DNA from 3 places in the Gordonia sp. CPCC 205515 genome. Region 2 is predicted to be linked to each of the others. Evidence: riboswitches for the same ligand, from Rfam matches in the RefSeq annotation. Region 2 holds a riboswitch; each other region holds the start of a gene.
What was found. A riboswitch is a leader RNA that binds a small molecule or an ion and turns the genes downstream of it on or off. The one in region 2 is predicted to bind thiamine pyrophosphate.
Positions count from the first base shown of each region.

Region 1 (9,798 bases), on a different contig from region 2:
CGCTGCGCCACTGCGACTTTCCGGCGGCCAGCGACAGCGAGTCGCGATCGCCCGCGCTTTGGCGCCGAGCCCGACGGTGATCGTGTGCGACGAACCGGTGTCGGCGCTCGACGTGTCGATCCAGGCGCAGGTGCTCGACCTGCTGACCGACCTGCAGGACGAACTCGGCGTGAGCTACCTGTTCATCTCCCACGACCTCGGCGTCATCCACCACATGAGCGACCGCATCCTGGTGATGAAGGACGGCAAGGTCGTCGAATCCGGTAGTGCCGACGACATCTTCGAGCGACCACAACATCCGTACACGCAGTCCCTGTTGACTGCCCTACCACGACTGGAGGTCGTGCGATGACCACCGACCAGCACCTCGACGCCACCTTCGCCCCGGTCTTCGCGCGCATCGCCGACGGGGCGATCGAACGGGAAGCTGATCGTCGATTACCCACCGAGCAGGTGGACTGGTTGCGGGAGGCCGGATTCGGCCGCATCCGCGTGCCGGTCGAGTACGGCGGGCTGGGCGCCACCGTGCCCCAATTCATTCGGCAGCTGATCGAACTCGGGCGCGCCGACTCCAACCTGCCGCAACTCCTGCGCGGGCACGTCGCGTTCGTCGAATCCCGCCTGAGTCATCCGGACGTGACGGTCGGCGAGAAGTGGTTGCGGCGCATCGCCGACGGCGCGTTGATCGGCAACGCCCAATCCGAACAGGGCAGCACCTCGTTCTGGACCCACGCCACGACCATCGTCCAGAACGACGACGATTGGGTGCTCTCCGGCAAGAAGTTCTACTCCACCGGCAGCCTGTTCGCCGACTGGATCCACACCACCGCCGCCGTCGACACCGACACCAGCGCCAACGTGCTGGTGCCCGTCGACCGCGAGGGCGTCTCCCGCATCGACGACTGGGACGGATTCGGTCAACGCCTGACCGGCAGCGGCACAACGATCTTCGACGACGTCCGGATCCCCGAGGAGGACGTCGAAGTCCATCCCAACGGAGCCTTCAAAGGCACCTACCTGCTGGCGTTCCTACAGCTGATCCACCTCGCCACCCTGTCCGGGCTCGGGAAATCCGCCGTCGACGAGGCCGCCGGCTTCGTCCGGCAACGCGGACGCAACCTCCTCAATCCGAGGTACCCGCGGCCCCAGGATGATCCGCAGATCCAGCAGGTCGTCGGCAAAGTGGCCAGTCTGTCGTTCGCGGCGACCGCCGCCACCACCGTCGCCGCCGACGCGGTGGGTGCGGTCGCGGATGCGGTGGTCGCCGGGACGGCCACCGACGACCTGTTCGACGCCGCCGATCTGGCCGTGTTCTCCGCGCAGAGCGCCGTGATCGACCTGGTGCTGTCGGCGACCACTGAACTGTTCGAGGTGGGCGGATCGTCGGCAGTGACCGAACGATTCCGCCTGGATCGATTGTGGCGCAATGCCCGCACCCTCGGGTCGCACAATCCGGTGATCTACCGGCAGACCATCGTCGGCAACTACCTGCTCAACCAAGTCGCACCCAGTGACTGGGCGCTGAACAACTGGGCAGACGTGCAGAACCTCGCCGATGCCAAGCATTCTGGGAGCAACTGATGACAAACCGTCTCTTCTTCAACGCCTTCGTCATGAACACCACCAGTCATATCCACCACGGCCAGTGGCGTCGACCCGATGCGCGGCAAAGCGACTTCAACGACGTTCAGACCTGGATCGGTCTGGCGAAGACATTGGAGGCGGCCAAGTTCGACTCGATGTTCTTCGCCGACGTCTCCGGCCTGTACGGAGATTCCGACGCCGACTACTCGGTGTATGTGCGGGAAGGCCTGCAGATCCCCAGCAATGATCCGACGGTTCTGGTGTCGGCGCTGGCCACGCACACCTCCGATATCGGTCTCGCGGTGACCTCCAATGTCTTTCAACAGCACCCCACCAACTTTGCCCGGCAGATCGCCACGCTCGATCACATGAGCAACGGACGGGCCGCGTGGAACATCGTGACCGGCACGCAGGACAACGGCTACCGCAACTTCGGCTACCGCGCGCTGGAGGATCACGACGAGCGGTACCGCTGGGCGGAGGAGTACGTGGAGGTCGCCTACAAACTGTGGGAGGGCTCCTGGGACGAGGGTGCGTTGCTGCGCGACAAGGACGGCAGCCTGCACGCCGATCCGGACAAGGTCCACAAGATCTTTCACGTCGGCGAGCGGTATTCCGTCGAAGGTCCGTTCCTGCCGTCGCCGTCCCCGCAACGGACCCCGCTGCTGTTCCAGGCCGGATCATCGGGTGCGGGAAGGACGTTTGCGGCCCGCAACGCCGAAGCGGTGTTCCTGGTGGCACCCACCCCGCAGATCGCCGAACGCCAGATCCAGGAGACCCGCGCGCTCGCAGTCGCCGCCGGCCGCGACCCGAAAGACGTTACCTTCCATCAGGGTTTGAGCTTCGTGATCGGCGCAACCGAGCGGGAGGCGCAGGAGAAGTTCGCGTACTACCAACAGTTCGTGAGTACCGACGGCTATGCCGCGCATACGGCGATCGTCGACCCGGATGGCCGGATCTATCCCAGCGACACTCCGCTTTCGGCTATCCAGACCAACACCGCCCACGGCTTCCTCGACCACCTGCGCCAGCACATCACCGACCGCGAGCCGACCGTCGCCGACCTGCAGATCCAACGCCTGCGCGACGCCGTCGTCGTCGGCACCCCCGAGCAGATTGCTGATCACCTCGAGGCATGGCAGGCCGCCGGCGTCGACGGCATCAACGTGATCAACTGGGTGATCCCGGGATCGTTCGAGGAGTTCGCCGACTACGTCCTACCCGTGCTGCGGGAACGGGGCCTGGCGCAGTCCGAGTATGCCGAAGGCACACTGCGGCGCAAGCTGTTCGGGTCGGACCGGTTGAGTGCCCGACATCCGGCCGCAGCGTTCCGCGGGGCGTTCGGTGCAGCGGCGTCCCGACCGCGCGCTGAGTCAGCACCCCTCCCCACCGCCCCCATCGCTCGTTGAGCAGGCCGCCGACGAAGGAGGCGACCGTGTCGAAACGTCTTCACCAGGCGAGCCGACGCCCCACCCGTTCGTTGAGCACGTCGCCTACCCGCTGGATGAGCGCGACGCCCCACCCGCTCGTTGAGCGCGACACCTCACCCGCTGGTTGAGTCCGTCGCGCTACCCGCTCGTTGAGCGCGACACCTCACCCGCTCGTTGAGCGCGACGTGCGAGCGAAGCGAGCCCGACGCTGGTCGAAACGAGAATCTGAGCGGTACAGGTAGTTTCGTCGGATACGCCCGCTGGTAGGTGTCACAAGATGAGGAACGCGTGTCTTCCCGCTTGTGCGTTATCGGCGGTGAACCCCGGTCAGCGGGTAGGTGTCGGTCAGTCCGTTCTCGTTGACCAGCGTGATCGTGGTGAACTCGCCCTTCTTCACCTTCGACAGTCGGACAGTCACCGGCTGCACAGCGATCGGTCCATCAGCGCAATTGGGTACGCAGGTCTTGCGGTGCTCGACCCCTGTCCCCTCGGCGCGGGCGGCCTGCCAGCTTGACCAGGAGATGTCGGACACGATGATCCCGGCGTCGCCGCAGTAGATCGAGTTGATCATGCGAGGCTTGACGTAGCTGGTGCCGGCGCAGTCGTTGATAACCGTCGGCTTGGGAGTGGCTCCGGCCGGGCCTGCCGTCGGGAGGATGATTCCAGCGACGAGCGCAACGAGAGCGAGAAGGAGGCGTGCGGGGCGGGCGATTGAGTGCATGTAGACAGTATTGCGCTTCGCACCGACAAGCGAGGGCTGATGCTGTGTTGCTTCATCGCTGCAGGTGTCCGCCCATTTGTGGTGTGGGTTGACCGCGTCGACAGGCGAACCGGATGACGTCGAGCACCTCCTGCTCGGTGCGCGAGCCGAGCTTGCCTCGCGGAACGAAACCGGCCAGAGTGGTGTCCGACACGGGGTGCCGGTACCGGCCGGCTGAGATGAGACCCGTCGAACCTGCTCCGGTTAGTACCGGCGAAGGGATGGTCCGATGTGTGCTGCTGCCATTGCCGAGAGAGTCGTCCTGGTGACCGGGGGTGGTCGGGGGCTCGGTGTCCATCTCGTCCGCGCTATTGCGGCGGAGGGTGCCCGCGTTGTCATCAACTACCGCCGAAGTGCCGACGCGGCTCGTTCGCTTGCTGACGAGATCGGTTCCAGCGCAATCAGCGTCGAAGCCGACATCACTGACAGGAGTGCCGTCGAGGCAATGATCGGCGCTGCGGCAGAACATTTCGGCTCGCCGGTGACAGCGGTGGTGAACAACGCGCTGCCCGACTACTCGTTCAACGGCGACGACCGCTCGCACGCCGACGACCTGACGTGGGCCGAGCTCGACACCCAACTGCACGGAATCGTCGGCGGTGCCCTCAACACCATTCAATCCGCGCTACCCGGGATGCGCGCCGCGGGAGGCGGTCGGGTCATCAACATCGGCACCAACCTCGTGCAGAATCCCGTTGTCCCCTATCACGATTACACCGCCGCGAAAGCGGCCTTGCTGGCGCTGACCAGAACCCTGTCCCACGACCTCGGGCCCGACGGCATCACCGTGAACATGGTCTCGGGTGGACTTCTGCGGACCACCGACGCCAGCGCCGCGACTCCCGAGGTCGTGTTCGACGCGATAGCGGCATCCACCCCGCTGCGGTCGGTGACGACACCCGCCGAGTTTGCCGATGCGGTGCTGTTCTTCCTGTCCCCGTGGTCGCGGGCGGTGACGGGGCAGAACCTCGTCGTCGACGGCGGGTTGGTCAAGAACTGACCGCAGTCGTCATCTGGCGCTGGGGTAACGATCTTCTCCGCCACTCACAGCAGTCCCCACCGCCCGTTGAGCTCAACCAGCGGGCGGGGGTTCCTACCGCTCACTCGCGTCCCGGCGAGGGAGATCTGCCCTGACGAGCCCATGCCTCAGCCATCCACCAACGGCTGCAGAAAGTCTCCGGTGACGCGCACCGCCGGCGCCGACGATCCGCCACCGACGACGAGCGTGGCGAACGCCAGATCGCCGACGATGCCGGCGAACCAGCCGTGCGGATTCGTGTTGTCTCCGTACTCGGCGGTACCGGTCTTGCCGCCCAAGCCCGGTATGTCACGCAGCGCGGTGGCCGTACCGGAGGTGACGGTCTGCCGCATCATCGCCCCGAGTTGTCGCGTAACTTCGGTGGGAATCCGTTGTAGTGCAGTATTTGCGGAGGTTTGCTTGCCGACAATGAGCGTCGGGGTGATCGTCGCACCGCGGGCGAGGCTCGCCTCGGCGACGGCCAGGCCGAACGGGCTCACCGCTACTGTGCCCTGGCCGATCCCGTTCTCCACCCGGAGGGCAGGCGAGGAGGCGTCGGAGACCGTGCCGGTGACCGTGGTGACGCCGGGGATCACGTAGTCCACCCCGATGCCGAATTGTCGTGCCGTCGTGGGCAACGCGTCGGCGGGTAACCGGTTCGCCAGCGCACCCATGGTGGTGTTGCAGGACTGCGCGAAGGCGGTGGCCAGCGGCACCGTGCCGAGGTCGAAGTCGTTCTCGTTGGGGATGGTTCGGCCCTCGACGGTTGTGCGCCCGGGGCAGGGGAGTCGCGTGTCCGACTCGACGACTCCGGATTCCAGCCCGGCCGCGGTGGTGATGGTCTTGAACGTGGAGCCCGGTGGGTACAGACCGGACAGCGCGATGGCACCCGACCGGTCGGCCGCGCTGTTCTGTGCCACCGCCACGATCTGACCGGTCGACGGCGCGATCGCGACCACCACTGCGGGACGACGCTCGGTGTCGACGGCGCGCTGTGCGTGGCTCTGGATGTCGCGGTCCAGACCGGTGCGGATCGGCTCGGTGGGCTGCGGCGCAACCTGTTTGATCACGTCGGTGGGTACGTTGTTGCCGTCGACGATGCTGACCGACCACCCGGCGGTGGCGCCGATCGCGCTGCGCCACACGTCTTCCAGGCCCGACATCGCAGGTGAATGCAAATCCTTGGTCGCGCTGAGCAGGGCTCCCTGGTTGGTGGTGGTGACGCCCGTGATTCCGGTGAGTTGCCGCTTGATCTTAGCGAAGTCGCTGTCCCGCAGGCGGATCACCGTCTGCACGTCAGCGGGGGAGGACTCGAACTGTTTGCGGATGCCGGCTTCGGTCATGGTCGGCTCGACAACGCGCAGCGTTCGAGCAAGTCGGGCCGCCGAGGCCAGGTCGGCGCGGTTCAACGAGACCAGAGTGACTGGCTGCCAGTTCATGATCGGTTGACCGTTGCGGTCGAGAACCCGTGTGCTGTAGTCCATGTCGTCGCTGTAGGAGAGCGTCCGGCCCGCACTCAGTTGCGGATGCAACAGTGTTGGCGCCCACTGCACCTTCCAGTCGCCGGCCCCCTTCTGCAGCGTCACTGTCGTCTGGTAGCCGACGGTCCGCGACTCTCGGATGGTCCAGCTGTAGTCGACGGTTCCGGTGGCGTCCTTGTCGTCGAGCTTCGGCGTCGCCGCCAGGGTGGCCTTGCTGCCCATGCCATCGAACATCGATTGCAGCGCTGCCTTCGCCGAAGCGGGGTCTGAGGTCTCCGCGGCCGCGGCGTCGACGTCCGCGCGTGTGAGGGCCTCGGTGAAGCGGTTCACGGTGTCTTCGGGTGAGTTCGACCACGGGAAGCATCCGGTGGCCACCGCGAGGACCAGCAGACCGGTCATCGTCAGCCGCGTTGTGCGCATCATGTGCTGCACCCAACCGGGTCTCGGGGCCGTCGGCAAGGTCCGCCACGCTGCCAGGTCGATAGCGGATCGGTATCTAGCCAGGTCAGCGCGGGCGATATCAGTCGAGAGGCATCCGCAATTCCGACACCACCGCGTGCGCAACGGCGCCGATCGCCCGGTCCACACCCGGCAGCGACGGGTCTGCACGGGCACTCTTCGTGAAGACCGCCACCGCCACCGGGTGCTCGTTCGGGAACTCGACGACACCGATCTCGTTCCGAATCGCCGCGAGGGTGCCGGTTTTGCCGGCCACGGCGACGTGGCCGTACGGAAAACCGGAGGCCAGGCGTGCGGTGAGTACCTGGCGGCGCATCACCTCGCGGATGAACGCACACGATGGCGCTGAAGCAGCACGATCGTCCCAGACAGCGCGAAGCAGCGTCGTGCACTCCCGCGGTGTCGACGCACTGGAATACGCAGCGTCGTAGGCAGAAACCTCGGTCGCGACATCGGGATCGGCCAATGTCGCGAACGCCTCGGCGACGGTGCTCGTACCGGTCTCGGATCGGAGACGATCGTCGACCTCGCGCATGCCGCCAACGATGCGCATTTCCGTCAGCCCGAGCGACACGAGATCGGCGCGAACCACGTCGAGACCGATGCGCTGCAAGATGACGTCGGCGGCAACATTGTCGGAGACGGTCATCATCGACACCGCGAGGTCCCGCCAACTCATCTGCACGGGATCGCGGAACAGGCCGAGTCCCGTCGAACCGGCGGCCCACTCGGTCGGATCGACCGCGATCGTCTCGCTCATGTCCACCTGCCCGCGATCCGCCAGGCGGCACAGAGACACCAGGAGCGGCAGCTTGTAGACCGAGGCGAGTACGACGGGTGTGTCGGAACCGTAATCGCACCGCAGGTGGGGATGCCCGAGGTTTACCGCGTGGACCCATCCGGCGCAGCCGGCGTCGGCGAAGATCTCGGCGATCCGGCCGCTGAGTCGTGGGGAGGTCATACCGCGCCTCCGAGGGCCGCGATGGAGTCAGTCAGAGCTGCCGCGATGTCCGCATGGTCTGGCGACCGGTGAATGACCCGCAGCCGAAGCCTGGTTGCTTCGGCAGCGGCAGTGGTGCATTCGATTTCGGCGATGTCGCGCAGCGAATTCGGGTGCGCGGTAAGCCCGAAGGCGGCGCCGCCCGCAACTGCCGCGATCATTTCGGCCTCCGACGTCGCGGAACGGACGGGCGGGTTCAGCCCGGACTCGCGGATGCCGTCGAGGAGTTGGTCGTAGGCAGGTGGATTCCACGAGCGTGGTGGGTGGCAGAAGATCAGGTCGCCGAGTTGCCGCAACCGCGGGCGGGTGGCTGTGACCACCTCATGGCCGGCGGGCACCACGATGTGGCGCGGCACCCGGATCACCGGCCCGATGTGCAGCGTGCCGGTCACGCACGGATGATCGACGACGGCCACGTCGAGGCTGCCGGCGAGCACCTGCTCGACGAGTGACGTCGCCGGAGCCGTGAGCATCTCCTGGGCCGGCGAGGCGGCGCCGACGACGCGCGCGCACCTGGCCAGCGCGGCGCTGCCCAGGTGCGGGACCGCACCCCATCGCAGCACCTCCGACAGCGTCGCCAGGCGGCGGGCCTCATCCCCGATCCGTGCTGCGTCGTCGACGAGAAGCCGTGCGCGCGGGAGCAGTTCGCGTCCGGCATCGGTGAGTTCAGCGCCTCGGGACGTTCGTCGGATCAACGTGACGCCGTAGGCCTTCTCCAGCCGACGCAGGCCCTGCGACACCGGCGGCTGCGTCATTTCCAGGCGTGCGGCCGCATCACCGAAGTGTCCTTCCTCGGCGACCGCGACAAAGAACCGTAGGTGGCGGATGAGGTCCATGGTGTCAGGATGGCACGGATCGTGCCCGCCGCTGCATTGCATTACGCACGTGCAAAGGAACTTCACACGTCACCCAGTATATGTAAAGAAATCGACGAAAACTTTGCATATCCGCCACGTGGTGGAATCCTGCGAGGATGGCGCCTTGCGCTGTCGCACGGCGCTGCGTGTCGGATTCGACGATGCCCGGCGCAGGCCGTTGACCGTCGCGACCGCCACCAGGATTTGCAGCACATCCCGCTGCGGTCAACGAATCCCGTCCTCGTGTGTTCGCCGCAGGAACCACATGTGCGGCTCCAGATCCTGCGAGAGCTGTTCCGGTGCAACAGGAGTAGGCCCTTGAAGGAATCGACTGGCCGGATGAGATCGGCCGAGCCGGGTGGCCTCGACTCATCACCCTCCGCGTCGAGCCGCTCTCGCCGCAAACTCGTCGAGGGCATCGGTCACCTCGGCCGCATGCCACATCCGGTTGCGGCTGAATCCGGTGAACTCGTGGAGGATTCCGGCATCGACGAGGGGTTGGATGGCTCTGTCGGCGTTGTCGGGAGAGATACCCAGTTCGACTGCGGTGGTCTGTCGGTCGACAACGGGTTGACGGAGGAGAATGTCGAGCAGGCGCTGCGCGCCCGAGCCTTGTCGAGCCCGCACTCGGTTGCCCCAGTTCTCGCGAACGAGGCGCAGGTCCGCCACCAGCTGTAAGCCGTTGGCTACTGCGGAAAGGGCTGCATGAGAGAGTGTTTCGATGATCAGGGACGGGTCACCGGATCGGTAGGCATCCAACGCGGCGAAGTAGCCTCGAGTGTCGACCAACAGTCCGGCCGACACCGGTACCGTTACGTTCTGCGTCAGACCGTTGGCCCGGAGCATGGATTGGATGAGTGCCCGGCCGGTGCGGCCGTTGCCATCGGGGAACGGGTGAATCGTCTCGAACTGAGCGTGGGCGAGCGCGGTGAGCGCAAGGGGTGCAATGTCGGTGCGGTGCGCGAATGTGATGAGGTCCGCCATGAGCTCGGGTACATGCTCGGCGGTCGGCGCGACGAAGTCTGCATCATGCGGACCGATACTGGAGCCGCCGATCCACACCTGATCATCACGCCACCGCCCGGCGATCTCCGGGTCGGTGTGTTCCATCAGTGCGTGGTGCATCGACAGGATTGCCGAGGTATCAAGATCGTCCGCCAAATCGATCGCCGCCGTCATCGCTGCGACGTTCCCGACTATCTGGGTGGC
Region 1 is NZ_JBCLVJ010000004.1:85,438-95,235, forward strand. Features, by position in the region: gene AAFP30_RS05640 (dipeptide ABC transporter ATP-binding protein) at 1-352, shown strand, start outside; gene AAFP30_RS05645 (acyl-CoA dehydrogenase family protein) at 349-1,581, shown strand; gene AAFP30_RS05650 (NtaA/DmoA family FMN-dependent monooxygenase) at 1,581-2,993, shown strand; gene AAFP30_RS05655 (hypothetical protein) at 3,322-3,735, opposite strand; gene AAFP30_RS05660 (hypothetical protein) at 3,788-3,928, opposite strand; TPP riboswitch at 3,918-4,013, shown strand; gene AAFP30_RS05665 (3-oxoacyl-ACP reductase) at 4,004-4,774, shown strand; gene AAFP30_RS05670 (penicillin-binding transpeptidase domain-containing protein) at 4,921-6,696, opposite strand; gene AAFP30_RS05675 (serine hydrolase) at 6,794-7,693, opposite strand; gene AAFP30_RS05680 (LysR family transcriptional regulator) at 7,690-8,568, opposite strand; gene AAFP30_RS05685 (Fic family protein) at 8,962-9,798, opposite strand, start outside.
Region 1: it holds a riboswitch for thiamine pyrophosphate, as region 2 does, so the genes downstream of both, AAFP30_RS05665 (3-oxoacyl-ACP reductase) here and thiC (phosphomethylpyrimidine synthase ThiC) in region 2, are expected to answer to the same signal.

Region 2 (9,798 bases):
CGACCGATCCGTAGCCGACGACCGCCGACCAGGCGGTCACCAGCGCGGCGCGCGGGCCGAGGCCGTGCGCGACGTACGAGTAGAGCCCGCCGACGACCGCGAGACGTTGCGCCATCGGGCGGATGCAGGCGGCGACCAGCATCACCACGACCATCGCCGCGGCGAACGACACCACCCCGCTGAAGCCGCCGAGCGCGCCGATCACGAACATGGGAGTCACGGCCGAGGTGCCGGCCGGCGCGATGGCCGCGACCGACTGCGCGAAGACGGGAATGAACGGCAGTTGCCGCCGACTCAGACCCGCCACCGACGATTCGTCGACGAACAGGGGCGATTGCGGTGTCATGGCGTGTCTACAGTGGCCGATGAACGCGCAATCTGCCACCGTCTTATGTTTCATCCGTGTTAACGCGGGTGATAACTGTCGGCGCCGAACTTCTCAGGTGAAGCAACGTGACGGCGATCACAGTGTCATCTGGTGTGCCTAGCGTCACTGAGCATGACAACCACCAACTCCGGCGCCGGCACCGATCCGTCGACGTCGTCCTCCGATTACCTGGACAAACGTCGCCTCAAGACCGGCACGGCCGGCTGGTTGCTGCTCGCCGGGCTCGGCGTCAGCTACGTCGTCAGCGGTGATTACTCGGGCTGGAACTTCGGACTCGCCCAGGGCGGGTTCGGCGGACTGGCGATCGCCGCGGTCGTCATCGCCGCGATGTACATCGCGATGGTGCTCGGCATGGCGGAGATGTCGTCGGCCCTGCCCGCGGCCGGCGGCGGGTACACCTTCGCCCGCCGCGCTCTCGGCCCGTGGGGCGGCATGGCCACCGGTACCGCCGTGCTCATCGAGTACGCGATCGCCCCGGCGGCGATCGCCACCTTCATCGGCGCCTACGTCGAATCCCTCGGACTGTTCGGCATCCGCGACGGCTGGTGGGTCTACCTCTTCGTCTACGCCCTGTTCATCGGCATCCACCTGGCCGGCGTCGGCGAAGCGCTCAAGGTGATGTTCGGGATCACCGCGATCGCCCTGGTAGGCCTGGTGGTCTTCGGCATCGCCGCGGCCGGCGACTTCTCGCTGGCCAACCTGACCAACATCGCCCCCACCGACGCCGCGGGCGCGAGCGCTTTCCTGCCGCACGGCTATCTCGGTATCTGGGCGGCGATCCCGTTCGCGATCTGGTTCTTCCTCGCGGTCGAGGGTGTGCCGCTGGCCGCCGAGGAGGCCAAGGACCCGGCCCGCAATGTGCCGCGCGGCATCATCGCGGCGATCGCGGTGCTGGTGCTCTCCTGCACTCTCGTACTGTTCCTGACCACCGGCGCCGGCGGCGCCGACGCGATGCAGGACTCGGGCAACCCGCTCGTCGAGGCGCTCGGTTCGGGTGTCGCCGCGACCGTCGTCAACTACATCGGTCTGGCCGGTCTGATCGCCAGTTTCTTCTCCATCATCTACGCCTACTCCCGTCAGCTGTTCGCGTTGTCGCGCGCCGGCTACCTGCCGAAGTCGTTGTCGATCACCAACTCCCGCAAGTCGCCGACGCTGGCGCTGATCGTCCCGGGCGTGATCGGATTCCTGCTCTCGCTCACCGGTCAGGGCGCGATGCTGCTCAATATGGCGGTGTTCGGGGCGGCGTCGTCGTACGTGCTGATGATGGTCAGCCACATCATCCTGCGGAAGCGGGAGCCCGAGATGCCGCGTCCGTACCGGACCCCCGGCGGCATCGTCACCACCGGATTCGCCCTGGTCATCGCGGTTCTCGCGGTCATCGCGACGTTCCTGGTGGACATCAAGGCGGCGATCGGTTGCGTCATCGTGTTCGCCCTGTTCATGGGATACTTCGGCCTGTACAGCCGCAAGCGGTTGGTCTTCGCCACTGCCGACGAGGAGTTCGCCGCGATCGCCGACGCCGAAAGTGGATTGTCATGACGTACACGCAGTCGTTGCGCGGACACACCTATCAGTACGAGAACCTCGTCGACGTGCTGGCCAAAGCCACCCCGGCCCGCTCGGGTGACCAGCTGGCCGGCTGTGCGGCCGAGTCCGACGCCGAACGCGCCGCGGCGGCCTGGGTGCTCGCCGACCTGCCGCTGACCCGGTTCCTCGACGAGATGGTGGTGCCGTATGAGTCCGACGAGATCACTCGGCTGATCATCGACACCCATGACCGTGCGGCGTTCGCCGCGGTCGCGGATCTGACGGTCGGCGGACTGCGCGATTGGCTCCTCGAGCGGGCCGCGGAACCGCTGGGCGGACAACGCATCGCGGCCGTCTCCCCCGGCCTGACCCCGGAGATGGTGGCCGCGGTCAGCAAGCTGATGCGCAACCAGGATCTGATCGCGGTCGCCAAGGCGATCGAGGTGACCGCCGCCTTCCGCACCACCATTGGTCTGCCCGGCCGGCTCTCCACCCGATTGCAGCCGAATCACCCGACCGACGACCCCCGCGGCATCGCGGCGGGCCTGCTCGACGGACTGCTGCTCGGCTCCGGCGACGCCGTCGTCGGCATCAACCCGGCGACCGACTCCCCGCAGGCGACCGCCACGCTGTTGGAGTTGCTCGACGAGGTGCGCGTACGTTTCGACATTCCGATGCAGTCGTGCGTGCTTTCCCACGTGACCACGACGGTCGAGCTGATCGAGCGAAATGTGCCGGTGGACTTGGTGTTCCAGTCGATCGCCGGTACCGAGGGCGCGAACCGCGGCTTCGGCGTCGACGTCGCGCTGCTGCGGGAGGCCAACGAGGCCGGCCGGTCGCTGCAGCGCGGAACCGTCGGCAACAACGTGATGTACCTGGAAACCGGTCAGGGATCGGCACTTTCGGCGGGCGCGCACCTCGGGACGGGTGGCCGGCCGGTCGATCAGCAGACCTTGGAGACCCGCGCCTACGGACTGGCCCGCGTGCTGGAACCCCTATTGGTCAACACCGTCGTCGGCTTCATCGGCCCCGAGTACCTCTACGACGGCAAGCAGATCATCCGCGCCGGGCTCGAAGATCACTTCTGCGGCAAGCTCCTTGGCCTGCCGATGGGCGTCGACGTCTGCTACACCAACCACGCCGAGGCCGACCAGAACGACATGGACACCCTACTGTCCCTCCTGGGAATGGCCGGGGTTGCATTCGTGATCACCGTGCCCGGCGCCGACGACATCATGCTCGGCTACCAGAGCCTGTCCTTCCACGACGTCCTCTATCTGCGCGACGTACTCGGACTCCGCGCCGCACCCGAGTTCGAGGCGTGGATGCAGCGGGTCGGCATGGCCGACCCGGCCGGCCGGGTGCTCCCGATGGACCCGATGTCCTCACCGTTGCGGAGCCTCGCATCATGACCAACGAACCGGTGGTCGGCGTCGACGACCCGTGGAGCCCGCTGCGTCGGACGACCCAAGCCCGAATCGGACTGCAGCGCAGTGGGAATTCGCTGTCCACGAGGGATGTACTGGAGTTCCAGAGCGCGCATGCCGCCGCCCGGGACGCGGTCCATGCACCGTTGGCGGTCGACGACCTGACGCCCGCGTTGAACACCCTGGGACTCGGCGAGGCCAGCGTCGTCGCCAGCCGCGCGACCTCCCGTGGGGACTACCTCCGACGCCCCGACCTCGGCCGACTCCCCGACGATCTGTCCGCGCTGCCGCGCTCCGACGCCGACGTCGGAATCGTTGTTGCCGATGGTCTTTCGGCTACCGCGGTGGACGACCATGCGGTCGGACTGGTGACCGCGCTGGTCGAGACGCTGGCCTCCGAGTTCACCATCGCCGCACCGGTGATCGCCACCAACGCCCGGGTGGCGCTGGGCGACCACATCGGCGAGGCACTCGGCGTCGAGATCCTGGTGATGATCATCGGCGAACGCCCCGGGCTCTCGGTCGCCGACAGTCTCGGCATCTACCTCACCTACCGACCCCGTCCGGGCCGTCGGGATTCCGAACGCAACTGCATCTCGAACATCCACCCACCGGATGGGCTCGGCTATGCCGACGCCGCCCGCATCGTCCGCGGATTGATCAGTGGTGCACGGAAACTCGGCGCATCCGGGGTGGCCTTGAAGGACACGTCGGCGGCGGATGCCGATACGGCCGGCCAGACCCCCGTCGTCGACCAGGGTTCCGCATAGAACGAATGGTCAGGACGCCTCGACGCCCGCCCGCCAGTACGCCTGCGACTTGATGGCGTTCTTCGGCAGTCGGTAGTCGTTCTTGAACGACGCGGTGATCGCGCGGGTGCTCGCGCCGTCGAGTGCGACCCACCCGAAGTGATCGGCGGCGTCGAAGGCGGCCGCCTGGACTGCCTCGACCATGGCCGCCCCGTCGCGTTCACGGTGGACCCAGTTGATGGTGTCGGAGTCGCGCAGTCGGATCGGCAGGGACTTGTCGGATTCGTGCGCGTACTCGAACCACACGGTGGCCGGCACGTCGGCGTCGACCGAAGCCGACAGCGCGTCGAGGATCGAGTTGACCGCGGGCAGCGCCGCCGGGTCGCCGGCGATGATCCAGCCCTTGGGGGCAGGCTCCGGGATGGCGAACTTGGACCCGAGGAAGGAGGCACCGATGGTGTCGCCGGGTTCGGCGTTCAGCGCCCATCGGGTGGCGGCACCCTCGTGGATGGCGAACTCGATGTCGAAGGAGTCGGTGGTCGGGTCCGGGTCGACGAGGGTGTAGCCGCGCTGGTGCAGCTTGCCGTGCTTGTTCTCAAACCACAGCCGCACCCACATGGTCGGGTGCACGGGACGGTCGCCGAGCAGTCCCCCGCCGGTGAAGCCGAGGCGGATGTACTCGTCGGTGACCTTCTCGCTCCGGGTCACCGTGAACTGGTACTCGTCGGCGCCCCAGAGCTTCATGATCACGCCCTGGATTCCGCGCCCCTTGGGCTTGGTCGTCGACTCAGCCATGGCTCGGCCTTCCCCTCGAACAGCAATTTGTCTCAGGGTAGCCTACGCTTAGTCAGCGCTGGCGCCGGCAGTGCGCCAGATCACGCAACCGGCGCGAGCGCCACGAGCCCGGGGTGTGCGTCGACGTAGCTCTTGGTGAAGGTACACACCGGACGCAGCGTGGCGTTTTGATCCTTCACGTACTGGATCGCGCCGCGGGTCAGACGAGTGCCGAGTCCGTGACCACTGTATTCGTCGTAGAGCACGGTGTGTAGGACCGTGATCGTCTTCTGCCCGTCGATGACGTCGGTCTGATAGCCGAGGACGCCGACGAGGTCGCCGGCCACCCAGAGCTCGAACCGTTCACGGTCCGGGTTGTGCACCACCTGGGATATCTGCTGCAGGATGGATTGCGCAGACTGCGGTGGTCGATGTCGATGTTTCCGTTGCATGGCGTCCCCTCCAGCAGGCTCGTCTCGTCACAGCATTCAGCCCCGGGGCTCCCCATCCCATCGGCGAATGCAGGCCACTGTTGTGACCCCGGTCACACGATAGCCTACGGTGCCGTAATGTGCGCGGGCATCGGTTCGCTACGCGAAGAAGCCCCGGTTTCGCGACGGCTTGCACGGTGGAGCGATCGGCCTAGTAGGGTGTGCAGTGCCCCACAGCCGGGGGCATCGACAAATCCATATCTGCGGGGGCTCCCACGATCACCGGGGGCTGAGATGGCGACAGGCGGTCGCCGACCGCCTGAACCTGTCCGGGTAATGCCGGCGTAGGGAGCCACTCATGGGGACACCTGTATCCACATCTGCCACTTCGATCACCACCGGACCGATCGAGGGCAGCGGCAAGCACTATCGCGAGCTCGACCATCTCCGCATTCCCGTTCGACGCATCGGGCTCACCAACGGTGAGCACCTCGACGTCTACGACACCTCCGGGCCCTACACCGATGCCGACGCGGTCATCGATGTCGAGCGCGGGTTGGCGCCGACGCGCGACTCGTGGCACCGGCCGGAGCCGGTGAACGGCGCATCCACTCAACTCGCCTGGGCACGTGCGGGCATCACCACCGACGAGATGCGGTTCATCGCCGCCCGTGAAGGCGTCGACGAAGACCTCGTGCGCACCGAGGTCGCGGCCGGTCGCGCGGTCATCCCGGCCAATCATCGACACCCCGAGTCGGAGCCGATGATCATCGGAAAAGCGTTCGCGGTCAAGGTGAATGCGAATATCGGCAACTCTGCGGTCACCAGCTCGGTCGCCGAGGAGGTGGAGAAAATGGTGTGGGCAACGCGGTGGGGTGCCGACACCATCATGGATCTGTCCACGGGCAAGGACATTCACCTGACGCGCGAATGGATCATGCGGAACTCACCGGTCCCGGTCGGGACGGTGCCGATCTATCAGGCGCTGGAGAAGGTCAACGGCGATCCGACGAAGCTGACGTGGGAGATCTACCGCGACACCGTGATCGAGCAGGCCGAGCAGGGCGTCGACTACATGACGGTGCACGCCGGAGTGCTGCTGCGCTACGTACCACTCACGGCGCGCCGGGTGACCGGCATCGTGTCGCGCGGCGGTTCGATCATGGCCGCCTGGTGCCTGGCGCACCATCAGGAGTCGTTCCTGTACACACACTTCGACGAACTCTGCGAGATCTTCGCCCGCTACGACATCACGTTCTCCCTCGGCGACGGCCTGCGCCCCGGCTCCATCGCCGACGCCAACGACGAGGCCCAGTTCGCCGAATTGCGCACCCTCGGTGAGCTCACCACCATCGCGAAATCGCATGGGGTGCAGGTGATGATCGAGGGTCCCGGGCACGTGCCGATGCACAAGATCGCGGAGAACGTCCGCCTCGAGGAGGAGCTCTGCGAGGAGGCACCGTTCTACACCCTCGGGCCGCTCGCCACCGACATCGCACCCGCCTACGACCACATCACCTCGGCGATCGGCGCGGCGATGATCGCGCAGGCCGGCACCGCGATGCTCTGCTACGTCACTCCCAAGGAGCACCTCGGACTGCCCAACCGCGACGACGTGAAGGTCGGGGTGATCACCTACAAGATCGCCGCGCATTCCGCCGATCTCGCCAAGGGACATCCGGGCGCACAGGAGCGCGACGACGCATTGTCCAAGGCGCGCTTCGAGTTCCGCTGGACCGACCAGTTCAACCTGGCACTCGATCCGGACACCGCACGCGAGTACCACGACGAGACGCTGCCGGCGGAACCGGCCAAGACAGCACATTTCTGTTCGATGTGCGGCCCCAAGTTCTGCTCGATGCGCATCTCGGCGGACGTCCGCGCCTACGCCGAGGAGCACGGACTGGTCACCGCCGAGGACATCGACCGCAAGATCACCGCGGAAATGGACCGCAAGTCAGCGGAGTTCGCCGAAGCGGGGAACCGCGTGTATCTACCCCTGGAGACCGCCAGATGACCGACGACCTCGGATTGCCCACCGCCGCACGGGGAGTCACCCCCATCCGGGTGATGACCATCGCCGGCTCCGATTCCGGTGGCGGCGCGGGCATCCAGGCCGACCTCCGCACATTCGCGCTCCTGGGTCTGCACGGCACGGTGGCCGTCACCGCCGTGACCGTGCAGAACTCGCTGGGGGTCAGCGGCTTTCAGCCGATCGATCCAGCGATCGTGGCCGCCCAGATGACCAGCGTGGTATCCGACATCGGGATCGGTGCGGCCAAGACCGGCATGCTCACCAACGCCGAGATCATCGAATCGGTGGCCGACACCTGCGTCGAACTCGGCATCGGCGGCGACGGGCCGATCCCGCTCGTCGTCGATCCCGTGTGCGCCTCCATGCACGGCGACGCACTACTGGCCGCCGAGGCGTTGGACACGTTGCGGGACAGACTGATTCCACTGGCCACCGTCGTCACCCCCAACCTCGACGAGGTGCGTCTGATCACCGGGATCGACGTCGTCGACGCCGACACCCAGCAGGCCGCGGCGCGCGCACTGCATGAACTCGGGGCGACGTGGGCGCTGGTCAAGGGCGGGCATCTGCGCTCCAGCGATCACAGTCCGGATCTCCTGTTCGACGGCAACAGTTTTCACGAGTTCGACCACCAACGCATCGACACCACCCACGATCACGGCGCCGGCGATACTCTGGCCGCGGCCACCGCGTGCGCGCTGGCCCACGGCTACACCGTTCCCGACGCCGTGGGGTTCGCCAAGCGGTGGGTGACGCGCGGTCTGGAGCACGCCTATCCCCTCGGCGCCGGGCACGGGCCGGTCAACCCGCTGTGGCGGGTGTCGCGGGGCTGAGTGTCCGACCGAAACCCGCCCGCAAAACCGCCCCGCAGAACCACCCCAGCACGAAAACCACCCAGGACAGCGGCACGGCGCACGTATTCGCGACACCGCCTCCACCGAGGGCGGGGTTGCGGGGCGGTTTTCATCGGATCGGCAGGTAGCGGGCTCAGCGGTCCGGGTTTGCCCTGTCATTCCGATCACCCAATTCCGCGGCTGGTCACAACTGCGGATACTCTCAACACTATTTGTGGAGCTTGTCAACAGTTGGGTCACGATCCGAATGCTAGGATCATCGGGTGTCCCAGCCCGACCACCCACTCCCCGATTCACTGCTGCGCTATCCGTCGTACCCGTTCGGGATTCTGCATCGGCAAGTTCATGACCTCGTCGATTCCAGCCTGCGCGACCACTGGATCCTCAGCGTGGTGGCCGACGCCGGCGGTCAGCGTGAAGTGTCGCAGCAGGACATCTGCGACGCACTCTCCCTCGACCGCTCGGAGATGGTGCGCCTCGTCGACCGCCTCGAGGAGGAGGGTGTCCTGGTGCGGGAGCGGTCGGCCATCGATCGCCGGAAGTATCGCATCAGTATCACCACAGCCGGCCGGGCACGTGTCCGGGCCGTCGACAAGAAGTTGAGCGCGGCCACCGACGAAGTGCTGCGCGCCCTGACCAAGGACGAGCGCGCCACCCTGCACGCACTGTCGCTCAAAGCGATCGGTGTGGACAAGCCGGTCAAGCGGGCCCTGTCGTCCGACCGCAAAGACTGACCCCGACGTCAGTGGGCACCGCTACTTCTGCCAGCCGATATCCTCGACGGGTCCGATGTAGAACTGTCCTGCACCGTAATTCGCGAGACCGTCCTTGACCGCGACCATCGACGGTCCGTTGAATAATGGCAGATTGGAGTACTGGGCGAACGCCTCGCGCTCGACCCGGTTGCCGGCGGCGATCTGCTGCATCGGATCGGGTATCCGGGCGACGGCGGCGATCTTGGCGTCGAGTTCCGGTGAGCCGGCACCAGCGCGGTTCAATTGCGATCCCTCACACCAGGTCTGACACAGGTAGGCCATGCCGAACGGGTCGGTCGACGAGAACCCCATGGGGAACAGGTCGAACTCCTTGTTCACCACGACCCGGCTGAAATCCGAACTCGGCCGCTGCACGACGTCAATGTGAATGCCGACCTGCTTGAGCATCGCCTGCAGTGCGCGGGCAAGGTTCTGGGAGACCGACGCGTCACCGAGGATCGGCAGCGCCAAGGTCAACTCTTTGCCTGCGCGGTAACGGTATCCGTCGTCGCCGAGTGTCCAGCCGGCTTCGTCGAGCAGTGAACGCGCCTGGTTCTGGTCGTAGTCGATGACGCCCTTGACGTTGTCTTCGTAGCCGGGCTGGAACGAGTACATCTGCAGCGAACCAGGTAGTGGCTCGGTGTAATTGAGGCCGGTGAACCGGATGCGCGCCAGGGTTTCCCGGTCGATGCCCGCAAGCAACGCGTGCCGGACCCGGATATCGGAGAGGATCGGTGTGTCGAGGTTGACCACCAGCAGCGCCTGCTGCGGTGAGGCGGAGGTGCGGATGTCGATACCGGACATGGTCAGTACCTGGGCGCGGGAATCCTTACTACTCACCCCGATCGCGTCGAGCTC
Region 2 is NZ_JBCLVJ010000007.1:250,868-260,665, forward strand. Features, by position in the region: gene AAFP30_RS10295 (APC family permease) at 1-346, opposite strand, end outside; gene eat (ethanolamine permease) at 500-1,927, shown strand; gene AAFP30_RS10305 (ethanolamine ammonia-lyase subunit EutB) at 1,924-3,327, shown strand; gene eutC (ethanolamine ammonia-lyase subunit EutC) at 3,324-4,112, shown strand; gene AAFP30_RS10315 (siderophore-interacting protein) at 4,122-4,886, opposite strand; gene AAFP30_RS10320 (GNAT family N-acetyltransferase) at 4,967-5,317, opposite strand; TPP riboswitch at 5,550-5,663, shown strand; gene thiC (phosphomethylpyrimidine synthase ThiC) at 5,655-7,313, shown strand; gene thiD (bifunctional hydroxymethylpyrimidine kinase/phosphomethylpyrimidine kinase) at 7,310-8,164, shown strand; gene AAFP30_RS10335 (MarR family winged helix-turn-helix transcriptional regulator) at 8,449-8,919, shown strand; gene AAFP30_RS10340 (ABC transporter family substrate-binding protein) at 8,941-9,798, opposite strand, start outside.

Region 3 (9,798 bases), on a different contig from region 2:
GCCGCTCCGATGGGTGATTGCCATCCCGCGCTCGTCACCTCGTCCTTCTACAACTTCGCCCCCGATCTCATCACCAAGGCCTGGACGTCGGCCCGCGCCGTCGGTCTCGACCGCATCGCCGCCCGGCGCATGCAGATGCTCGACGAATCGCTCCGTCCCATCCTCGGGGACCGCGTCGACGACCCGGAAACCGACGAACTCGCTTCGCGCTACACCGAACTCGCCGCCGGACTGCCGTTCGTCGGACGACCGCTGGCCGCGGGATGGGCGGCCGACGCAGCGCCCGAACAACCCCACCTGCGCCTGTGGCACGCGATCGCGGTCGTGCGAGAGTGGCGCGGCGACAACCATATTGCGGCGCTCGTGCATCACGGGCTGGGCGGCTTGGACGCTGTCGTCTTCCACGAGGCCGAGATCACCGACCCCGCAATCCATCGTCGACTGCTGGGCCGCAAACTCGTCCAGATCACCCGCGGCTGGTCCGACGAGCAGTGGGACGCCTCGGTGGATCGGCTCGCCGACCGTGGCCTGGCCGAGCGCACCGACTCCGGGCACCAACTCACCGATGCGGGCCTCACGCTGTATCGCACGATCGAGGACGAGACCGATGCGATCACCGCGCCCGCATGGTCGGGTGGCGATGTCGAGGACCTGATCGCTCGCACCCGGCCGTACTCCAAGGCAGTCATCGACGCGGGTGTGCTGCCCGGGACCCGAAAGAAGGAGTGACCCGCCCGCTGATCGGGACCAAAGTTCGTCGCGGGCGGGCGAAAAAGGGTAGGTGTTGACTCATGGACGATCTCGAGGCGATCAAAACCCTCAAGTACCGGTATCTGCGGGCCCTCGACACCAAGGACTGGGATTCCTTCGCCGACACCCTGACCCCGGATGTCACCGGCGATTACGGCAAGAGCCTGGCGTTCGCCAACCGCGACGAGCTCGTCGGGTACATGCGGACGTCGGTCGGACCGAGCGTGATCACCGAGCATCGCGTTGCGCACCCGGAAATCGAGATCGACGGGGACACAGCAACCGGCCGCTGGTATCTGCAGGATCGGGTGATCGTGCCCGACTTCTCGTTCATGTTGTTCGGTTCCGCGTTCTACGCCGACCGGTACCGCCGTACCGATGCGGGTTGGCGGATCTGTGCCACCGGTTACGACCGCACCTATGAGGCGACGGTGAACCTGTCCGATCTGCCGAGCTTCAAGCTCGACGTCGGACCGGCAATCCGGTTGTAGCCCACCATGTTCCGCCGCGCACAGACCTTCACCGATCGGTGTGCGGCGGGCCGGGCGCTGGGCGCACAGGTCGCCGCGTCCCGCACGCACGACCCGACCACCCTCGTGCTCGGCCTCGCGCGCGGCGGGGTGCCGGTGGCGCGCGAGGTGGCCGTCGCACTCGACGCCCCACTCGATGTACTCGTCGTCCGAAAGCTCGGTGCGCCAGGGCAACCCGAGTTCGCGATGGGTGCGGTGGCCGCCGGGGAGACCGTCATCAACGACGACACGCCCCGTCGACTCGGGGTCACCCCCGCACAGTTGCAGCGGATCGTCGACGCCGAGAACCACATCCGTGCAGAGCGGGAGCAACGGTATCGGGCTGGGCGCGAACCACTGTCGCTGCGGGGCCGCTCGGTGATCCTGGTCGACGACGGCGTGGCCACCGGCGCCACGATGGCCGTCGCAGTCCGTGCGGCCCGCGCCGCCGGCGCTGCCGCGGTGACCGTGGCGGTACCGACGGGACCCGCCGACACCATGGCGCGATTCCGGGCGGACCCCGAGATCGACGAGGTGGCGTGTGTGGCCATGCCGGAACCCTTCCGGGCGGTCGGCCAGTCCTACGACGACTTCCGTCAGGTCGACGACGGCGAGGTCATCCGGTGCCTCGCTTCTTCGTGACGTCCTTGCGCAGCAGCGCGGCGAGTTCCGCACGGTCGGTGACGTCGAGCTTGGTGCACGCCCGATAGATGTGTCCCTCGACGGTGCGCACCGACACCGTGAGGCGTTCGGCGATTTCCTTGTTCGACAGGCCGGCGGCCACGAGATTGGCGATCTCGCGCTCCCGCGAGGTCAGCGGCAACGGCTGCGCCGCCTCCAGCAGGGCGGGTGTCCGCAGGCCACCGCATTCGGCGGCCAGCCGGTTGGCGACCGCGGCGGACGCGACGGTGGCCGCGCGGGAGCCGCTCGCCTCGTGCAGCACACTCGCCTGGGCGGCCGCGTCGGCCGCCGACAACCGGATGTCGAGTCGCTCGAACTCGTCGGCGCACACGTCGAGTTCGACGGCGTCGCGCGCGGCGAGCGCGTCGGCGTGCTGGGCATAGAGGGAAACCAGTGGACCGTCGATCTGCTCGCTCAACTCCCGCAGGCGTTGCGCGGGTGTCGCGTCGCCGAAGCGGACCACCGAGTGCAAGGCCTCGGCCTCGGTGGCGAACTGCCCGGATTCGCGTGCCTGCGTGGCCGCCTCGCACGCGGTGGCCACCGCCAGGGACACGGTGCCCGCCGCGGCCTGCTGCCACGACTTGGCGATCGTCAGCATCGGGCCGAAGACCGCGACATGTTTGCCGTTGCGCTTCTCGGCCTTTCGCAGCACCTTGGCTGCGGCGTCGGCGCTGCCGATCGCGGACAGCGCCTGCACCCGGTAGATGAAGGCCGGGAAGTTCCACGACTCGGCGGCGCGTCCGCTGTCGAGGGTGGCCAGGGTCTGTTCCATCCGCCGGTCCACCGATGCGCAGTCGCCGCGGGTGAGTTCGACGGCGGCCACCAGGATGCCGGCCATCGCCCAGCCGAGAAACTTTCCGGCACTGGCGAATTTGAGGAAACGCTCGGCGTCGGCGGTGGCGTCGTCGAGGTGGGCGGTCAGGGTCAGGGCGAGGATCGGACCGAATCCGGCCGGGAACCGCAGGAGACCGTCGGTGAAGGCCTCGGCCTCGTGGGCCCGCCGGGCGAGGCCGGCCACCTCGTCGGCGCGGCCGGCCAGAGCACGGGACAGGCTGCCGCCGAACGCCGCCCACTCCACGGCCCACGGCAGGGTGGACGCCTCGAGCGCTTCGTCGGAGAGCGCGATGGCGTCGTCGATCCGATTCTCGAACACCGCGCAGGCCGAGGCGATCCCGAGGACAACGGGTTTGAGGTTGGGGTCGGTGACCTTCTCCAGCAGCACCTCGAGGAGGGCGTCGGCGCGATCGGCGTCGCCGAGCGCCCAGAACAGGTTGCCGAATCGGAGTCCGCCCCAGGCCAGGAGCTGGAACTGGTCGAGGTCGTCGGCATCGAACGTCGCGAGGATCTGTTCTGCTTCGTCGGCGCCGCCCTGCCACATGAGCGACCGGGCGAGTGCCTCCGCCGCGTCGAGGCCTCCGGCTTCGGCGGCGGCGCGGGCGAAGCGTTCGGCCATCGGGGCGTGCGCCAGCATGAGTGCGTCGCGCGCGGCGGCCCCCATCAGCTCGGTGTCCACCGAGACATCGCTCTCCAGAGACAGGTCGGCGAGCCGGATGCGTTCGGCCGGGCTGTCGACCTCCCGCTCCCGCAGTGCCTTGACCAACTTGCCGCGCAGCCTGCGTGACGACGCCAACCCCAGCCGATGCCGGATCACCTCGCCGAACAGCGGATGGTTGTACCGGACGTTGAGTCGTCGACCGTCCCGGACGATCCGCACCAGTCCGGCGATCTCGGCCTCCTCCACCGCCTCCTCACCGGCCAGATCGGCGAGGACATCGATGTCCAGGGGCTCACACAGCGCCAGGTATTTCAGGACGGTGAGCACCGAGTCGTCGAGTTGCTCGATGCGGCTTTCCAGCAGCGACGCCAGTTCCGAGGTGATCGCCGCCCGGCCGCGTAGCTGCCAGACCCCGTTGACCTGGCGCAGCGTGTTCGCCTGTCGCGCACCGTCGACGAGATGCCGCAGGAACAGGGCGTTGCCGCCCGAGGCCTCCCACATCAGATCGGCGGACAGACCTTCGAGTTGCCCACCCAGCACCGATTCGATGAGTTCGACGGACTGCTGTTTGGAGAACGGCGACAACAGGATTCGGGTGAGGTGGTTGTCCTTCCAGAGGGAGGTCACCGCGTCCGGGACGGACTCGCCGCTGCGCACGGTCGCGACGATGTGCACCGCGCGGTCGATCGCCAACTGATGCAACAGGGTGGCCGAGAGTTCGTCGAGCAGGTGCGCGTCGTCGACGCCGATGACCACATTCCCGTCCGAGAGCAGCGATTCCCGTGCGGCGGCGAGGTAGGTGACCGGGTCACTCGACGTCGACGGCCCGACGAGGTGGGCGAACACGCCGAGCGGAATGCTGCGGGCTGACTCGGTGCCCGCGACCCAGCGCACCCCGCCGCCGAGGGTCGCGGTGACGTGTCGCGCCAGTGTCGTCTTACCGACTCCCGAATCTCCGGTCAGCACCACTCCGCACGCCGTCGTCTCGCCGCGCAGAGCGGACTGGATGATGCGGTACTCTTTCTCGCGCTCGACCAAGGGCCAGTTCGAGGACATGGTGCAGACTTTAGTCTCATCGTGCCACTTGCGGCACGGGACGAAGACCCGAATGCTGCTCGGGTCAGACGTTTATCCTACGCGTCGCTACGCATCTCGCCGTTCGACGACAACGATCCCAATCACGAAGATAGCGATCGCAAATACCGCGAAGTAGACGAGCGATCCGTACACGCCCCAGTGATAGCCCCCGCCCGCCATGTCGGAGTTGTCGCCGGCGAGGAATCGGGTGGCGTTGCGGAACGGGAGAAATGGCGCGACGTGGGTGCCGACCCGCGGCAGGACGGCGACGATCGACTCGACCGCCAGATCCCAGATCAACACGATGACGATGGCACCGGCGGTGTGTCGCACGCTCGCGCCGACGCCTAGCCCGATGAGGACAAACAGCACCGCGATGATGGGCATCCCCCAGATCTGCCGCATCACTCCGCTGTCACCGAGTTCCAGCCCGGCACCCGATCCACCGATCACCCGCACCAGTAGGAGCGCGGCGACGGCCAGCACGACGGTGGCGATGAAGGCCAGACCCCCGAACACGCCGGCCTTGGCCAGCAGCACGATCCACCGTTTGGGGATGGCCTGGAAGGTGGTGCGGATGGTGCCGAACCGATATTCGTTGGTGATCGCCAGCACCGCCATGATCATCAGTACGAGCAGACCGAACGAGCTCAGTCCGAGCAGCGACATGTAGGCGATCTCGGACGACGACGTGCCGGCACCGCCCGAGACGGCGGATCCGGTGATGGCCGCGGCGCCCAACGCCAGGACGACCACAACTCCCACGCACCAGTACGGCGAACGGGTCGAGAGCAGTTTGACCCGCTCGGCATTGAGTGCGTTGATCATCGCGGACCTCCGCCGGCTTTCGGGGCACCGCCGTGATACTGCACCGCACCCGCTGTCATCTGCATGAACGCTTCCTCCAACGAGGCTGAGGTACTGGTCAATTCGAACACCGCGAGTCCGGCGCGGGCGGCCAGGTCGCCGACCGCGTCGGTGCTCACGTCGGCGATCGACAGGAATGGCCGGCCGTCGGGGGCGGTGCCGCCGACGACGACCATGCCGGCCTGCGCCAGCACCTGGTGCAGTTGCGGCAGTTGCGGACTGCGCACCCGGACACCCTGCGCGGCCCGTCCGGTGAACTCGGCGACCGAACAGTCCGCGATCAGCCGGCCCTGCCCGATGACGATGAGATGGTCGGCGGTCAGTGACATCTCGGTGAGCAGGTGGCTCGACACGAACACCGTGCGGCCCTCCGCTGCCAGCCGCCGCATGAATTCCCGAACCCACACAATGCCTTCGGGGTCGAGACCGTTGACCGGTTCGTCGAACAGCAGTGTGTGCGGGTCGCCGAGCAGCGCGCCGGCGAGCCCGAGTCGCTGCGACATGCCGAGGGAGAATCCGCCGGCCCGTTTACCGGCGACCGAGGTCAGGCCGACAATCTCGATGACCTCGTCGACGCGGCGGGTGGGGATGCCGTTGGCGGCGGCCATCCACCGCAGATGCGATCGGGCGCTGCGATTGGGGTGGACCCATCGGGCGTCGAGTAGCGCGCCGACCTGCCGCAGCGGGTGGTCGAGGTCGGCGTATGGACGTCCGCCGACGGTTGCGTGACCTGCGGTGGGGTTGTCGAGGCCGAGCATCATGCGCATCGTCGTCGACTTGCCGGCCCCGTTCGGTCCGAGGAATCCGGTCACCCGGCCGGGTTGCACGGTGAAGGTCAGGTTGTCGACAGCACGCACCTGCCCGAAGTCCTTGGTGAGATTCGCGACGGCCAGCATGAACTCGACGATAGCGTCCCGCCCCGACCACCGCCGCCGACCGCTACCGCGCCGGTGACGACGCCTGCGCCCAGAACCGTTTGGGAATGCGTCCGGCTCCGGCGGCGAGCCGACCGGCGATGACCGCCTGCCGCATCGCGGCCGCCATGCGTTCGGGGTCGTCGGCGCGGGTCACCGCGGAGGCGAGCAGAACCGCGTCGCAGCCCAACTCCATCGCCAGCGCGGCATCGCTGGCGGTGCCGATCCCGGCGTCGAGGACGACGGGCACCTCTGCCGCGGCGACGATCATCTCGATGTTGTGCGGGTTGGCGATGCCGAGCCCGGTACCGATCGGCGAGCCGAGTGGCATCACGGCGGCGACGCCGAGATCCTGCAGCCGCGCGGCGAGGACGGGGTCGTCGTTGGTGTAGGCCAGCACCGCGAATCCGTCGTCGACCAATGCGCGTGCGGCGTCGAGCAATTCGATCGGGTCCGGGAGCAGTGTTCGCTCGTCGGCGACGACTTCCAGTTTGACCCAATGGGTTTCGACGGCCTCGCGGGCGAGTTGCGCGGTGAGGACCGCTTCGGCGGTGGTGTGGCAGCCTGCGGTGTTCGGCAGGATCGCGATGCCCAGGCGCCGCAGCAGATCGACCATGCCGGTGCGGGATTCGGGGCTCACCCGTCGCAACGCGACCGTGGTCAGTTCGGTGCCCGAGGCGACGAGTGCGCGTTCGAGGACCGCGAGGTTCGCCGCCCCACCGGTGCCCATGATCAACCGGGACGTCAACTCCCGGTCCGCGATACGCAGCGGGTCGTCGACGATCGTTCCGACCGCGCTATCCACCTTGCACCGCCGTCACGATCTCGACCGCAGAGTTGTTACCCAGCAATCGGTCCCACTCCCCACGGGGCACCACCTCACCGTCGACGGCGACCGCTATCCCCCGGTCGGGCAGACCCAGGATCGTGATGAGGTCGGCCACCGACGATTCGGCCGCCACGTCGGTGGCATCCCCGTTGACGACGATGTTCAGCATGAGTTCTTCTTTCCCGCTGCGCTGGTGACGTCTCCCGATACGGTGTCGAGCAATGCCATCACCCGGTCGGCGGTATAGGGCGCCAACAGGATTCCGTTGCGTCCGTGGCCGGTCGCCACCAGGACCCGCTCGTCGACGCGGGCGATGACGGGCAGGCCGTCGGGGCTGACCGGACGCAACCCCGCACCGACCTCGACGAGTTCGTAGGTCCGCAGACCGGGCATCAGGTCGGTGGCGTCGGTCAGCAGATCGGCGACCCCACCCACCTCCGGCTCCCGCGATGCCTCGTCGAATGGTTCGTATTGCGTTGCACCGACGACGATTCCGTCGGCGCGGGGAACCAGGTACACCGACCGTCCGTGCATCCGGGCGCGCACCACGTGGGTCGGTGGCGGCACCGACCATCGGGTCGCCCGCAGCCGCAGCACCTCCCCCTTGACGGCGTGTACAGCGATGTCCGGGAGCAGGTTTCGGGTGCCGAGCCCTGCCGCGACGAGGACCTGGTCGCCGTCGAGGTCGGCGAGATCCTCGACGTGCCGGTCGTGGATCTCCCCGCCCGCCGCGACCACCGCGTCGCGCAGTCGGCCGAGCAGTGCCCGGTTGTCGACCGCCCCCTCGCCGACCGCCCGGAACCCGCCGTGCACCCGGGAGGTGAGGGCGGGTTCGAGTCGTCGGAGGTCGGCCGGGGTGACGGGCGCGAGATCATCGTGGGCGCGGGGTTGGCGGGCCCACACGAAGTCGGCGAGGGTGCGCAGGCGTTCGGCGTCGGCGGCGGTGGCAGCGACGAAGAGCGAGTCGGCGGCCGCCATGACCGTCGGATCCCCCAGGCGCGCCACCAGATCCGGCCATCGTCGGGCCGACGACGCCGACATCTCCAACAGCTGCTCTTCACCGGGGTGGCCTTCGCCCAGCGAGCCGAGCATCCCGGCGGCCACCCAGGCAGCGCGCTGCCCGATCCCGGCGTCGAGCACCCGCACGGAGAATCCGGCATCGGCGGCGGCGAGCGCACAGGTCAGGCCGATCACGCCACCGCCGACCACGGTGAGGGTCTCGATGCGAGACGGTAGAGGTTGCACCAATCATCCTTCCTTCGCCGGCATTACCCGGATCAGGTCTAACGGTCAGCGGGGGACGTCCCGCACTCTCAGCCCGGCGACCCCGGACTCCCGTGTGTGTGCGCCCCAGCCTACCTTCGAGTCCGTGACCGATTCCGCCCCCACCGCTTCCACCCGGACCGCACGCCTCGATCGGCTGGCAGCGGCGCGCCTGTATCTGTGCACCGACGCGCGGCGCGACCGCGGCGACCTGCTCGAGTTCGTGGCGGCGGCGCTCGCCGGCGGCGTCGACATCGTGCAGTTGCGCGACAAAGGGTCGGCAGGCGAATCGGCGTTCGGGGTTCTCGAGGCCGGCGAGGAGCTGGCCATCCTGCGTGATCTGCGCGACCTGACCCGCTCGGCGGGCGCATTGTTGTCGGTCAACGACCGCGCCGACATCGCCACCCTGGCGCAGGCCGACGTGCTGCATGTCGGACAGGGCGATCTACCGCCGACCCTGGCCCGAGCGATCGTCGGACCGGACGTGCTCATCGGGTTGTCCACCCACGACGAAGCGCAGGTGCAGGCGGCGGCCGCCAACGAATCGGTCGACTATTTCTGCGTCGGCCCGTGCTGGCCGACGCCCACCAAACCCGGCCGCCACGCCCCCGGACTCGACCTCGTGCGCGCGGCCACCGCGCTCGACACCGCCACTCCGTGGTTCGCGATCGGCGGCGTGGACGCCGACCGGCTGCCCGAAGTGACCGAAGCGGGGGCGGATCGGGTGGTGGTGGTGCGCGCGATCACCGGCGCCGACGACCCACGCGCCGCGGCCGCGGACCTGAAAAGTGGATTGTCAGCACCGCACGCGTGGGGTTAAGGTGGTCGCCATCATGTCGTACCGCAAGAGCATTCTCGTAGCCCGCCGCAGCGGGGTCTGATCTGACCGACCCCCCGCTGCGGGGTCGTCGTGCTCTTCTCGTCGGTCATCGATCCTCGACCGAAACGACACTCTTGAGATGCACACCCTTCATCTTGCTCGGCAATCCTGGCCTTGCGACACCCTTCCCCGGGGATTGCGTGAGGAGGCATTCGGCATGAGCCCACAGGGATTCACCGACGAATACGCACCGACCGGCTGCATTCGCCTGGGCGCGTGGAGCATGGAACCCACGCATGCGGACATGGTCACCTGCCGCGCCACCATCGCTTACGCGGACCGGATCATGTCCCTGCAGGCACAGTCGACCGGGCCGATCGGCGCGATGACCTCGATCCTCTACGACCTCGGCGCCCCGGTGCAGATCGTCCGCTTCCATCAGCGTGAGGTCGACGGCGCGATCACCACGTACCTGCTGTGCGAGAACGACGACCGGCAGTGCTGGGCGTGCGGCACCGGCGACACCCGAGACGAGGCGAACTTCAACGCCCTGATCGCCGGGGCCAATCGCCTGCTCGACGGCGCGGCATGAC
Region 3 is NZ_JBCLVJ010000005.1:90,772-100,569, reverse strand. Features, by position in the region: gene AAFP30_RS07825 (SCO6745 family protein) at 1-729, shown strand, start outside; gene AAFP30_RS07820 (nuclear transport factor 2 family protein) at 792-1,241, shown strand; gene AAFP30_RS07815 (phosphoribosyltransferase) at 1,248-1,901, shown strand; gene AAFP30_RS07810 (LuxR C-terminal-related transcriptional regulator) at 1,876-4,491, opposite strand; gene AAFP30_RS07805 (ABC transporter permease) at 4,579-5,340, opposite strand; gene AAFP30_RS07800 (ABC transporter ATP-binding protein) at 5,337-6,275, opposite strand; gene AAFP30_RS07795 (thiazole synthase) at 6,319-7,023, opposite strand; gene thiS (sulfur carrier protein ThiS) at 7,091-7,288, opposite strand; gene thiO (glycine oxidase ThiO) at 7,285-8,367, opposite strand; TPP riboswitch at 8,360-8,471, opposite strand; gene thiE (thiamine phosphate synthase) at 8,492-9,205, shown strand; gene AAFP30_RS07775 (hypothetical protein) at 9,423-9,797, shown strand.
Region 3: it holds a riboswitch for thiamine pyrophosphate, as region 2 does, so the genes downstream of both, thiO (glycine oxidase ThiO) here and thiC (phosphomethylpyrimidine synthase ThiC) in region 2, are expected to answer to the same signal.